3 regions of the Bacillus sp. KICET-3 genome follow, and region 1 is predicted to be linked to each of the others. Evidence: riboswitches for the same ligand, from Rfam matches in the RefSeq annotation. Region 1 holds a riboswitch; each other region holds the start of a gene.
What was found. A riboswitch is a leader RNA that binds a small molecule or an ion and turns the genes downstream of it on or off. The one in region 1 is predicted to bind S-adenosylmethionine.
Positions count from the first base shown of each region.

Region 1 (4,279 bases):
CCCGAATGTATTCGTCTCGATGATGTCGGCTTTTGCGGCCAGGTAGGCCTCATGAATTCCCTGAATGACGTGCGGAGCCGTTATGCTCAAGTATTCATTGCATCCCTCATAGATCTCGCCGCCAAAATCAGCGGGCGATAAGTTGGCGTTTTGGATCATCGTTCCCATCGCACCATCGAGAACGAGAATTTTTTTCTTCAGCTGGTCATTGATGATAGACATTAGTCGTCTCCTTTTCTTTCTGATGGATATATGCTGTAAGCTCGGCGGTCAAATCAGAACGCAAAAACGGTGTGATCAAATAAATGCCGTTGAACAAATCGCATGCGGCATCTAGCAGCGAACGGGCGATGGCGAGCCCTTCCTCAGCCTGCTTTTGTTTATCATCACCTGCGAGCGCCATTTTTTCGCGAATCGCATCAGACAGCTTAATCCCGGGAATTTCGTTGTGGATAAATTCCGCATTCCGGCTGCTTGTGAGCGGCATGATCCCGATGTAGATCGGCGTTTTGAGGTGCTTTGTTTCCTCACGGATTTTGATGAGCTGTTCTTCGGAATAGACGGGCTGGGAAATAAAATAGTCTGCGCCGCAGGCGATTTTTTTCTCGATCCGTTTGACCGCTTTGTCGATGTGTCTGACGTTCGGATTAAAGGCGGCCGCCACAGAGAAATTCGTTTTTTTGCCGAGCGGCTTTCCCGAATAGGACAAGCCTTCATTAAATTGTTTGATGAGGCTGATCAAGTCGAATGACGTCAAGTCGTAGACCGATGTCGCTCCGGGGAAATCGCCGATTTTCGACGGGTCCCCGGTAATCGCCAAAACATCCGAAAGCCCGAGTGTATCAAGGCCCATCAAGTGGGACTGCAGGCCGATCAGGTTTCGGTCCCTGCACGTAATATGGATGAGCGATCTCATATCAAGCCGCTGCTTTAATAGGGCGCCGCAGGCCACATTGCTGATTCTCGGTGTGGCAAGCGAATTGTCCGCCAATGTGAGGGCGTCAATGCCGGCTGACTGCAGCTCCTTTGCGGCCCGTATGAATTTTTCAAAGTTTAATTGTTTAGGCGGATCCAGCTCGACGATAATGGAGCGCTTTTCTTTTGCCAGCTCGTTTAAAGCGGGCTCCGTCCTCGCGTTTTGTACGGCCGCTGCCGCTTTCTTCCGGATTTTGACCTGTTTTTCGGTGACCGGCGGAAGGTCTTTGACCGCTTCGGCCATCGCCCTGATGTGGTTCGGGGTCGTTCCGCAGCACCCGCCGATGATACGCGCGCCCTGATTGCGAAATTCGATCGCGCTGTTTCTGAAATATTCATCATCCGTTTCATAGACAAGCCGTCCTTCGACAAGGGACGGAAGGCTGCTGTTCGGATAGACGGAAAGGTAGGCGTCCTCCAACAGAGGAACCTCTTCGAGCGCTGTGATCATGTGATAAGGGCCGAGGCGGCAGTTGATGCCGACAACGTCCGCCCCGAGGCCCGCCAGCAGCTTCAGTCCCTCGCTGAGAGGGGTTCCGTCTTGAAGAACGCCTTCTTCATGCATGGATACATTCACGATGATCGGGAGTTCTGTTTCTTTTCTGGCAATCTTCAATACTTCCCGCGCTTCTTCCAGATCATAATAGGTTTCCAGAAGAAGACCGTCCGGCTGTTCATTCAACAGAAGATAAAGCTGTTCGCGGAAGCTTCTTTTGATGTCATCGAGCGAATACGCGTTTTTATTAAACGTCCGGATTCCGCCGAGCGTTCCAAGAACATAGGCTGATCCGGCCGCTGAACGGGCAAGCCGGACGGCTTTTTCATTGATTTGCTTTGTTTCGTCTTCAAGGCCGTATCTGGACAGCTTGATATAATTTGCGCCGTACGTGTTGGTTTGGATGATGTCCGCACCTGCCTGTACATACGCTTCATGAATGCGTTTCACTTCATCCGGCTTTGAGATGTTCAGCTCTTCGAAGCAGCGGTCGATTCCGTAGGAATAAAGCAGCGTCCCCATCGCACCGTCGGCTATTAACGTTTTCCGTTTTATATCCTCCAAAAAACTCATTGTTCTCCCCCTTGACATTCAGTGATAAATAAAAAAGTCTTCTGAAGAAGAAGACTTTTGAGTGACGCATATCCTTCTTCTTATCTTCCAAGCAGTCCGCTTGCTGGATTTAGCACCTTGGTCATGAACATTCATTCACCGGTTGCTGAGGCTTCATCGGGCCAGTCCCTCTGCCTCTCTTGATAAGAACGGTATTCAGTTTTAAAGAAATCTGATCGCTTTTACTCAATTTACCGAAAATCGGGGGATTAATCAACAGTAAATTAAGAATTTATCGAAAATTTATAAATTGAACATCAATCGGAAGATCGGCGTCCCTCACCATGGAGATGATTTGCTGGAGATCGTCTTTATTTTTTCCGGTTACCCTGATTTGATCATCTTGCACTTGGGATTTAACTTTAAGCCCCGATTTTTTGATCAAGGTGTTGATTTTCTTCGCGTTTTCTTTGTCGATGCCCTGAACCAGTTTTCCACGCTGTCTGACCGTTCCGCCTGAAGCGTTTTCCAGCTTGGAATACTCGATGTTTTTCGTCGGGACATTCCGTTTGATCAGCTTGCTGACGAGGACATCCTTCAGCTGGTTCATTTTAAATTCGTCGTCTGATACGAGCACAAGCTCGTCCCCTTCGAGTGTGATGCTGCTTTTCGAACCTTTGAAATCATAGCGTGTGCCGATTTCTTTCAAAGCGGTTTGGATTGCGTTTTGAACTTCGGGCAGTTCTACCTTTGACACGATGTCAAATGAGCTTTCTTTAGCCATGTGAAAAAACCTCCATCCATTTTACTTATGAATCAATTATAGTAGAATAAGGTGAAACTTCCAATATGAGCGGTTTTGCCTGGCCGTGATCTGGCAATAATTTAAACATTGGAGGAATACTGAAACAGGCGGATAAGAAAGGAAGAAGAAGTATGAAACCAGGGCAGCAATTAACATTGAAAATAGATCATAAAGCAGACTATGGATACTTTTTGACGGATGGAGAAACAGTCATCCTTCTTCACAACAGTGAGATAACCGAGGATATTGAAGAAAAAGAAGAGGTCGATGTCTTCATATCTATCGATCATGAAGGACGCCTGGCGGCTACGATGAGAAAGCCGCTGATCAGCGCTGATCATTACGGCTGGGTGGAAGTCGTCGATGCGGTCGATGACATGGGCGTTTTCGTCGATGTCGGACTCACGAAGGATGCATTGGTTGCAACTGAACATCTTCCGCCCTACGAATCTGTCTGGCCGAAAAAAGGGGACAGGCTTTATTGCATGCTGAAAATCACGAGCCATGGAAGAATGTTTGCCAAGCCGGCTCCTGAAGATAAAATGACCGAGCTGTTTACGGATGCTTCACCCGACTTGATGAATAAAGAGCTGTCCGGAACGGTCTACCGTCTGATCGCTTCAGGCTCTTTTATGATTTCCGACAGCGGGATCAGGGGCTTCATCCACTCCTCTGAAAGAAAAAGGGAGCCGCGCCTTGGAGAAAAGCTGACGGCCAGAGTCATCAAGGTAAAGGAGGACGGCTCTGTCAATTTGTCGCTCCTGCCGAGAAAGCAGGACGCCATGCCGGTTGACGCCGAGGAGATCCTGACGTATTTGAGATCGAGAAACGGGGCGATGCCATATTGGGATAAAAGCGACCCGGAGGACCTTAAAGCGCGGTTTAACATGAGCAAGGCGGCGTTTAAAAGAGCGCTCGGCCACCTGATGAAGCAGGGAAAGATCTATCAGGAAGACGGCTGGACATACGAAAAAAAATAGTGAGGGAGGCGGCGTTTAAAAGAAACGCCGCCTGTTTTTTTATAAATGATGGGGTTTTTGGGAGTCCTGATGCTTTCCAGCCTGCCTGTTCTTTTCGGCGAGCAGGTTTTTTTGCTGGTTGACGGCGTTGTTGTCCACCGGTTTTTTATCATCGTCTTTCGTCACGTATAGCACCTCCCAAACATGCTTCACGTATAGATTGCTCACAGGGCCTGAAACTATGTGCTCTGCTTTTTATATCGTTTTTGCCGGGAAGTTTATACCTTCTAAAAAAAACGGCATAAAATACATATTATATGAAAAGGAGAAATGGTATGAAACATTGCTGCTCGATCTATATTCATCAAGTGTCAGACGGCGGGGTCGTCAATTTTGGCGGGGCGTACAGGATCAATCCGATCATGACGTCAAAAACGGTTGAAGGGTCAGGCGGATCGAATACAGGAATTACGTTTGCGGACACGGGAATAA
Region 1 is NZ_CP137345.1:1,316,264-1,320,542, forward strand. Features, by position in the region: gene metH (methionine synthase) at 1-222, opposite strand, end outside; gene R5H20_RS06545 (bifunctional homocysteine S-methyltransferase/methylenetetrahydrofolate reductase) at 206-2,044, opposite strand; SAM riboswitch class I at 2,122-2,233, opposite strand; gene R5H20_RS06550 (YajQ family cyclic di-GMP-binding protein) at 2,316-2,807, opposite strand; gene R5H20_RS06555 (CvfB family protein) at 2,960-3,808, shown strand; gene R5H20_RS06560 (DUF3941 domain-containing protein) at 3,848-3,973, opposite strand; gene R5H20_RS06565 (spore germination protein) at 4,123-4,279, shown strand, end outside.

Region 2 (4,279 bases), 450 kb from region 1:
TTCGATTTCCAGTGCGATATGTTGAACATCATATGCTTCATTGACGCGGATAACCAATACACCGCCGTGTGGCGCTAAACTCATAACATTATTTCCCCCTACTAGATGTTTAAATTCCCCCGCCCTGTTCATGGACGGAGCTATGTTCTTTTTTCACTGCCCTCACCAGGCTGATCGTCCCGACAGATGCCAAAAGAACGCTCGTAACGACGATGAGAGCATAATAGTCTCCTTTTAATAAAAGGCTGACCAGCATATAAGACAGGCTTAATGAAAGGAACGGCGATACGATCCACACTTTCAGCATCGTTTTGACCACCTGTTTATGAAAAACATTGCCGCCGTTTTTCGCCATGCCCATCCCGATAATAGACGATGATGTCACCTGTGCGAGCGGAACGGGAAGGCCGAACATGGAACTGAGAATGACAAGCCCGGCTCCCGTGCTTGAAAGAAGGATTCCTTCTCCTTTTGAAAATCTGGTAATCTTTTTGCCGTTTGTTTCAAGAACGCGGCGGCCCAATAAAAGGGCGCCGAGCGCGACAAACAGTCCGCCGTACAGCGTTCCTTCCCCGACTGTCAAAACATGTGCCGCCACCAAAGGGCCGACAGCGTTCGCGACATTGTTCATTCCCGCTGAAAAAGCCTCAAAAAATCCGCTGATTAACAGCAGAACCGTCAAAATCTTCGCTTTGTTCCCCGCAGCGCGGCGCTTTATTGTTTTCTTCATAAACTTTGCCATGGCAAAGGTAAAAGAAAAAGCTGCGACCGGAACGACTACCCAGAACAGGACGATGACAAACAAAGATTTGACAAACAAAACTTGATATGCGACACCTACTCCGACGACAGATCCGACTGTCACTTCACTCGTTGAAAGCGGGATGCCGAGAACATTTGCGATAAAAAGCGACAAGGCGGCGGACCCGATGATAATGCAGACGATTTCAAGCGAAATCACCCGCTCGGGAATGATGCCCGAACTAATCGTTTTCACGACGTTCCCCCCGCCGATGACGGCTCCGGAGAGAACGCCGGCCGCACAGATCAAGAGCGCGTGAAGCTTTTTTTTCACCGCTTCAGATCCGTAGGCGATGCCCATGGAAGCCGCTGCACCGCTCGCTCCGATGTTCATCGCAAAAAACATGCTAAATAAAATGGCGGCAAGTTCCATAACTCATCTCCTTACTCGTGTAATCCGCATTCTGTTTTATTTGATCCATTCCAGCGGCCGGAGCGGAGATCGTCTATCGTAAAAGCCGGAGAGGTGCACGGCGCGCAGCCGATGCTCGGGTATCCTTTGTCATGGAGCGGGTTGTACGGCAGATCGTGTTTTGTCACATATCTCCAAATATCCTTCCATGTCCAATGGATGAGCGGACAGACTTTGATAGACTTGAATTTTTCGTCTTTATTTAAAAAGTTCGTCTTTCTCCGCCCTTCGGATTGCTCGCGGCGCAGCCCTGACAGCCATGCCGGGTAAGCTGACAGCGTCTCGCGGAGTGGAATGACCTTCCTCATTTCACAGCAGAAATTCGGATTGGTCTCCCACAGTTTGTCCCCGTATTGCTGAGCCTGCTGTTCAACCGTAAGCTCCGGTTTCTTCATGATAATCTGAAGGCCCGGATATCGTTCTTTGACAGCCTCAATCGTGTCATACGTTTCTTTAAAATGCAGACCTGTATCAAGAAATACGATGACGGCGTCCTTTTTCACCTTATAAATCAAATCAATCAGGACGATCCCTTCGATTCCGAAGCTGCATGCGTATACGAGCTGATCCCCGTAATGGCCGTACGCCCATTTCAGGACCGATAATGCCCCTTTATATGAATCATCCTCTTGAAAAGCGATTTTTGGTTCTTCCCATGTACTGTAAGTAAATATTTTCGGTTCCCCCTTTTTCGCCAACAAAAAAACGGCTTCCAGCAGAAAAAAACTTCTGTGAAAACCGCCTCTAGTTTGTCTAGTCAGCTATTTCAATCTTATTTTTTCATTTTTTTCGATTTGAATGACCTTTCCATCTTGAACAACGAATGTGATGGATCCGTAATTCATGTCTTTCAGCATGTCTTTCATTTTGATGATCACTTTTTCGAGCTGCTCATCTCTTTTCATTGCCAGCTCCTCCTCTGCCCTAAAAAATTAAAATCTTTCTTCCAAATTTGAAAGAAAGACGAGGAACTTTACATATTCCTTATCTCTCAAAATGAGCGCATTTTGCTGGACGTAGCACCTTGCGCTTGCACGCAGGTTGCCGGGTTTCATCGGACCAGTCCCTCCACCGCTCTTGATAAGTCTGCTTTTGTTATTTTAAAATTTTAGCACAATTCGAACAAAAGTCAACCCGACTTTTTTTATAGGATTAATGAAAAATAAAAATGATGCTATTTTACTATATTTCAACCGGTCAAAAGCATGAAAAAAACAGAAAAACCGCGGTTTCATCAAATTAAAAAAGCCGTTCCCTTAAAAAGGGAGACGGCTTTCTTATTTTTCAATCCAAGCTCTCGACTCGGGATTTGCTTTCCACTCTTTCAGTTTTCCGGCATCGGCTTCACTGATGTATCCTCCGGCAAGCGCGGTTTCCGTCAATGTATCGTAATCGGTCAGGGTGTGATACTCGACATCCGCATTCTTAAAGGCGATGTCCGCTTTCGGAAGACCGTATGTGAAGATGGCGGCGACGCCGAGGACATCGCAGCCGGCCTTTTTTAGAGCGGAAACCGCTTCAAGCACGCTTCCGCCCGTCGAGATTAAATCTTCAATAACAACGACTTTCTGTCCGTTCTTGACCGTCCCCTCAATTTGATTTCCTTTTCCGTGCGCTTTCGGTTTGCTTCTGACATAGCACATCGGCAAACGGAGCCTGTCAGCGGCAAGGGCGGCATGCGGTATGCCCGCTGTCGCCGTGCCTGCGACCATTTCCGCTTCCGGAAATTTGTCTTTTATCAGCCCGGCGAGGCCTGACGCGATATCATCCCTCACTTCGGGATATGACAGCGTCAAACGGTTGTCACAGTAAATCGGCGACAGCATGCCGCTCGCCCATGTAAACGGCTCGTTCGGCCGCAGGAAAACCGCCTTGATCGCTAAAAGATGGCTTGCAATTTCTGTTTTCATGCTTTGATCCCCTTCCATTCCCGTACTATTTTCTGATATGCAGCAACCGGATCCTCAGCTTTGGTGATAGAACGGCCGACAACGATCGCCGACACGCCTTTTTCCTTTGCATCGGCCGGGGTCGCTACTCTGACCTGGTCGTTTTTCTGATCATCAGCCAACCGGATTCCAGGCGTCACAGTCAGAAACGACGGAGATACCTCCTGATAGATGCGCTCTGCTTCATGGACGGAACAGACAACGCCGTCCAGCCCGCTTTCCTCTGCGAACCTGCTGTAGTGAAGAACGGTTTCCGCAAGCGGCGTTTTGATCAGGAGCTCCTCATGAAGCATTTCCGGAGATGTGCTCGTCAGCTGTGTTACGGCGATTAATGACGGACGTTTTTGTCCGGCGGACGTCCCCGCCTCAAGACCTTCAAGAGCGGCTTCCATCATCCGTTTTCCGCCTGCAGCGTGCACATTGACAAGATGGACGCCAAACCCCGCCAGCCTTTTCATTGCCTTATATACGGTCGTCGGAATGTCATGGCACTTCAAATCAAGGAAAATGCGGCAGTTTCTATGTTTTAATTGTTCAAGAATTGAAGGACCTTCCTGATAAAACAGCTCCATCCCGACTTTCACAAAAAGCTCCTCTCCGTCAAACCGGTTCAAAAACGCAAATGTTTCCGGCGCAGATGCAAAGTCAAGCGCGATGATTGGCGGCGTATTGTTCATGCTTCCAGCTCCTTCCGATGCATTCGGTCAAAGACCCGTATCCGTATTTTTCTAAAACGCGCGGCAGTTCTTCAATGATCTCCGGGCAGGCGAATGGATTGACAAAATTGGCAGTGCCGACCGCGACTGCGCTTGCCCCCGCCAGCAGGAATTCAAGCACATCTTCCGCAGACTGAACGCCGCCCATGCCGATGATCGGGATGTCTACCGCCTGACTGACTTCATAAACCATCCTGATGGCTACCGGTTTTACGGCCGGGCCAGATAATCCTCCGGTCTTATTTGCCAAAATCGGCTTGCCCGTTTTCAGATCGAGCCTCATGCCGATCAGCGTGTTGATCATCGTCAAACCGTCTGCCCCCGCTTCTTCAATGGCTAAGGCGATGTCAGTGATATTGGCGACATTTGGAGACAATTTGACATAGACCGGAACGCTGGAC
Region 2 is NZ_CP137345.1:1,761,565-1,765,843, reverse strand. Features, by position in the region: gene sat (sulfate adenylyltransferase) at 1-84, opposite strand, end outside; gene R5H20_RS08925 (sulfate permease) at 110-1,174, opposite strand; gene R5H20_RS08920 (phosphoadenylyl-sulfate reductase) at 1,186-1,887, opposite strand; gene R5H20_RS08915 (YezD family protein) at 1,975-2,079, opposite strand; SAM riboswitch class I at 2,195-2,300, opposite strand; gene pyrE (orotate phosphoribosyltransferase) at 2,491-3,123, opposite strand; gene pyrF (orotidine-5'-phosphate decarboxylase) at 3,120-3,839, opposite strand; gene R5H20_RS08900 (dihydroorotate dehydrogenase) at 3,808-4,279, opposite strand, start outside.
Region 2: another riboswitch for S-adenosylmethionine. It lies ahead of R5H20_RS08915 (YezD family protein); the one in region 1 lies ahead of R5H20_RS06545 (bifunctional homocysteine S-methyltransferase/methylenetetrahydrofolate reductase).

Region 3 (4,279 bases), 230 kb from region 1:
CTCCGAATCCTTTGCCGGGCGCCATGACGACATGCGCTTTTTCCAAGAGAAAATCGGAAAACCCTTCAGATGTAAAGCCTTCCGGAACAGGCATCCATGCAAAAAATGAGCCCTCTGGGGCCTGCGCTTCCCAACCGATGGCGCGGACGGCTTTCATCCAAACGTTGCGTCTTTTTTCATAGCGTTCATTTTGTTCCTTGACACAGCTTTGATCTGAAAGAAGCGCGACCGCCGCGGCGTCCTGGACTGCTTTAAAGAGGCTGACATACATATGATCCTGGTATAGGTTCAGCGCTTCAATCACCGAAGCATTTCCAGCGGCGAATCCGACTCTCCAGCCCGCCATATTATATGTTTTGGAGAGCGTATAGATTTCGATGCCGGCTTCTTTTGCTCCATCAGTTTCAAGAAAACTCACCGGCTTTTGCCCGTCATAGCCGATCGCCCCATAGGCAAAATCATGAACAACACAGATCCCGTGCGTTTTCGCGAGGCTGACCGTTTCCGCAAAAAACGCCGGCGTCGCCTGGGCTCCCGTCGGGTTGTTCGGATAGTTCAGATACATGAGCTTCGCTTTTTCCTTTATGTGTACTGGAATTTGGCTGTAATCCGGCAAATAGCCGTTTTTCTCCAACAGCGGCATCGTTTCCATGTTCGCTTTTGCCAGTCTGACGCCTGACCAATAATCCGGATAGCCCGGGTCGGGAACAAGCACCGTATCGCCGGGATTCAAGAGGCATTGCGGCAGCTCTACAAGCCCCGCCTTCCCTCCGAACAATACGGCGATTTCTTTATCAGGGTCAAGCAAGACGCCGTATTCCCTTTTATAAAATTCAGCGGCCGCCTGTTTCAGCGAACGGCTCCCCCGAAAAGAGGAATATTTATGATTTTCGGGATTCCGGACCGCTTCTGTCATCGCGTCAACAATGTGTCCCGGTGTCGGCTGATCGGGATTTCCCTGACCGAGATTGATCACATCATGGCCGGCGGCTATCTTTTCGTTCACCTTTTTGACCAAAGAAGCAAAAAATTGCTCGGGAAGCTGTTTCAATAGATCAGAAAGCTCAAATTTCATTTTTTTCACCCGCTTTGAAAAATTCTTGAAATGATAGTCCATCATCATATATTGTTAAAGATAAAATGTAAAGCAAAAAATGAGGTGGCTCAAAGTGAAGTGGACGATTTCCTGCCTGCAATTCGATATATCATACGGAAACCCTTCAGAAAATTTTAAAAAAGCAAGCCGGCTGGTCGAAAGTGAAAGCCGGCACGCGGATATTTTGATTCTTCCCGAGCTTTGGACGACTGGCTATGATCTAAAAAACCTTGATGCAATCGGAGACGATGAAGGAGAGCAGACCAAAGAATGGCTCCGGCAAACGGCGAAAGCGAACAATGTCCACATTGTGGGCGGCTCAGTCGCCGTCAAGAGAAAAAGCGGCGTATACAATACGATGTACATCGCCGACAAAAACGGAAGACTTGTAAAAGAATACAGCAAAGCTCACCTTTTTCAGCTGATGGATGAGCATCTTTATTTAGCTCCGGGATCGGGCGGAGGCTGCTTTGAGCTTGAAGGCGTCAAAGCAGCGGGTTTTATCTGCTATGACATCCGTTTTCCTGAATGGATCAGGAAACACACGTCAAAAGGAGCCGGCATCGTATTTGTATCAGCTGAATGGCCGCATCCGCGCCTCGATCATTGGCGGACTCTATTAACGGCCAGAGCGATCGAAAATCAATGTTTTGTCGCCGCCTGCAATTGCTCGGGGCATAACCCGGAAAACGAATTTGCGGGCCACAGCATGATCATTGATCCGCTCGGACATATCCTCGCCGAAGCCGGGCATGGAGAAACGGTGATCAGAGCCGAAATTGACCTTGATGACATCAAAAAAGCCAGGGGCCATATTCCGGTATTCGAAGACATTCGCAAAGATTTATATTAAAAAGTGTTGACAAATAAACATCGTTGCTGGTAACATTTTCAGCAACTGACTGACTGAAATTTTAAAATTTTATATTGATTTCTCTTATCGAGAGTTGGGTGAAGGACTGGCCTTATGATCCCAACAGCAACCGACCGTAATACCATTGTGAAATGGGGCGCGAACATGTTTGCGCCGCTAGGGCACGGTGCTAATTCCATCAGATTGCATTCTGAGAGATAAGAGAGGCGGACACGACGAATTAGCCTCTTTCTCTCACAGAGAAAGAGGCTTTTTATTTTTTGCAAACGACTTTAGGGGGAATCAAATATGACTGTAACGAAAACCGCTGTATACGAAACATTGACAGAAAGCTCGGCGGCTGCACTCGCCGTGCGCCTGGGACTCTTTTCGAGCAAAAGCACGCTGACCTGCCGGGAAATCGGAGACGGAAACTTGAATCTTGTCTTCCATGTTTATGATAAAGAGCAACAGAAAGGATTGATCATTAAACAGGCTGTCCCTTATGCAAAAGTTGTCGGTGAAAGCTGGCCGCTGTCGCTGGACAGAGCAAGGATTGAAAGCAGCGCGCTGATCAGGCAGGCTGAACACGTCCCGCATCTCGTACCGCGGGTTTATTATTCAGACACGGAACTCGCCGTGACCGTCCTGGAGGATCTTTCACACTTGGAAATCGCCAGAAAAGGATTGATCGCGGGCAACGATTATCCGAATTTATCGCGGGATATCGGGGAATTCCTCGGGAATACATTGTTTTATTCTTCCGATTATGCCCTTGATCCGCATATCAAAGAGCGGCTGGTCAAACAGTTTGAGAACCCTGATTTATGCGACATCACGGAAAATCTCGTGTTCACAGATCCTTTCTTTGACCATGAGACAAATGACTTTGAAGAGGAGCTTCGTGATGAAGCTGAGACCATATGGGCTGATGATGAATTAAAACGCGAGGCTGCGAAATTGAAAAACCGGTTTTTGACGTCTGCGGAAACGCTTATTCACGGTGATTTACACACAGGCAGCATTTTTGCAGGAGAAAAGGAAACAAAGGTCATCGACCCTGAATTTGCGTTTTTCGGACCGATCGGTTTTGATATCGGACAGTTTATCGCCAACCTGCTTTTAAATGCGCTGGCCCGGGAAGACGCAGAACGCGCCCCGCTATACACCCATGTTGAAACTGTATGGGACACATTCAGCAGGACTTTCAGCGATGCGTGGAAAAAGGATGCCCGGAGCGCGTACCGAAACACGCACGGAAGCCTTGAAGAAACGCTGAAAAAAGCGTTCGAAGACGCCGCGGGCTTTGCCGGGTGTGAAATGATCCGCCGGACCATCGGGCTTTCACATGTGGCGGATCTTGATACAATCGTTCCATTTGCCCGGCGGATCAGCCAAAAGAAACTCGCCCTTGCCATCGGCTCAAGGCTGATTAAAAAACGCGCGGATTTCCGGTCGCCGCAGGACATCATTAATACGTTTAAAGAACTAGCTTGAGGAGTGAATGACATGTCAGAGCAATTTGCTGTCCCCCGTTCTGTAGAGTGGGAAGAAACATCCATTAAAATCTTAAATCAGCAAAAGCTGCCCGGGAAGACGGAATATCTCCATTTAACAACAAAGGAGGACATCTATGATGCGATCAAAACCTTAAAAGTCCGCGGGGCTCCGGCCATCGGAATCACTGCCGCGTTCGGTCTGGCTCTCTGCGCCCAAAGCATCGATACGGCGGATGTTTCCGAATTCCTGAGCAAAGTCAGACAAATCAAGGATGAATTGAATGGGGCAAGACCGACGGCTGTCAATTTATCATGGGCGCTTGAACGGCTTGTGAAAAGCGCGGAAGGGGCGAAATCGGTTAATGAAGCAAAGACCGATCTCGTTCATGAAGCGATTCAGATCCAGATTGAAGATGAAGAAACATGCCGGCAAATCGGACAAAATGCGCTGCAGCTGTTTAAATCAGGCGATAACATCATGACGATCTGCAATGCGGGTTCGATCGCGACAAGCAGATACGGAACGGCGCTTGCTCCTTTTTATCTGGCGAAAACGAAAGACCTTCATCTCCATATATACGCATGTGAAACACGCCCCGTTCTTCAGGGCGCGAGATTAACAGCGTGGGAGCTGATGCAGGGCGGAATCGACGTCACGCTCATCACCGACAGCATGGCCGCACACACGATGAAAGAAAAAAATATTTCAGCGGTCATCGTCGGAGCCGACCGGATCGCCAGAAACGGTGACACAGCGAACAAAATCGGAACCTATGGTTTAGCGATTTTAGCGAAAGCCTTTCAAATTCCATTCTTCATCGCCGCTCCCCT
Region 3 is NZ_CP137345.1:1,542,062-1,546,340, reverse strand. Features, by position in the region: gene R5H20_RS07785 (pyridoxal phosphate-dependent aminotransferase) at 1-1,075, opposite strand, end outside; gene R5H20_RS07780 (carbon-nitrogen family hydrolase) at 1,170-1,949, shown strand; SAM riboswitch class I at 2,031-2,174, shown strand; gene mtnK (S-methyl-5-thioribose kinase) at 2,259-3,446, shown strand; gene mtnA (S-methyl-5-thioribose-1-phosphate isomerase) at 3,459-4,279, shown strand, end outside.
Region 3: another riboswitch for S-adenosylmethionine. It lies ahead of mtnK (S-methyl-5-thioribose kinase); the one in region 1 lies ahead of R5H20_RS06545 (bifunctional homocysteine S-methyltransferase/methylenetetrahydrofolate reductase).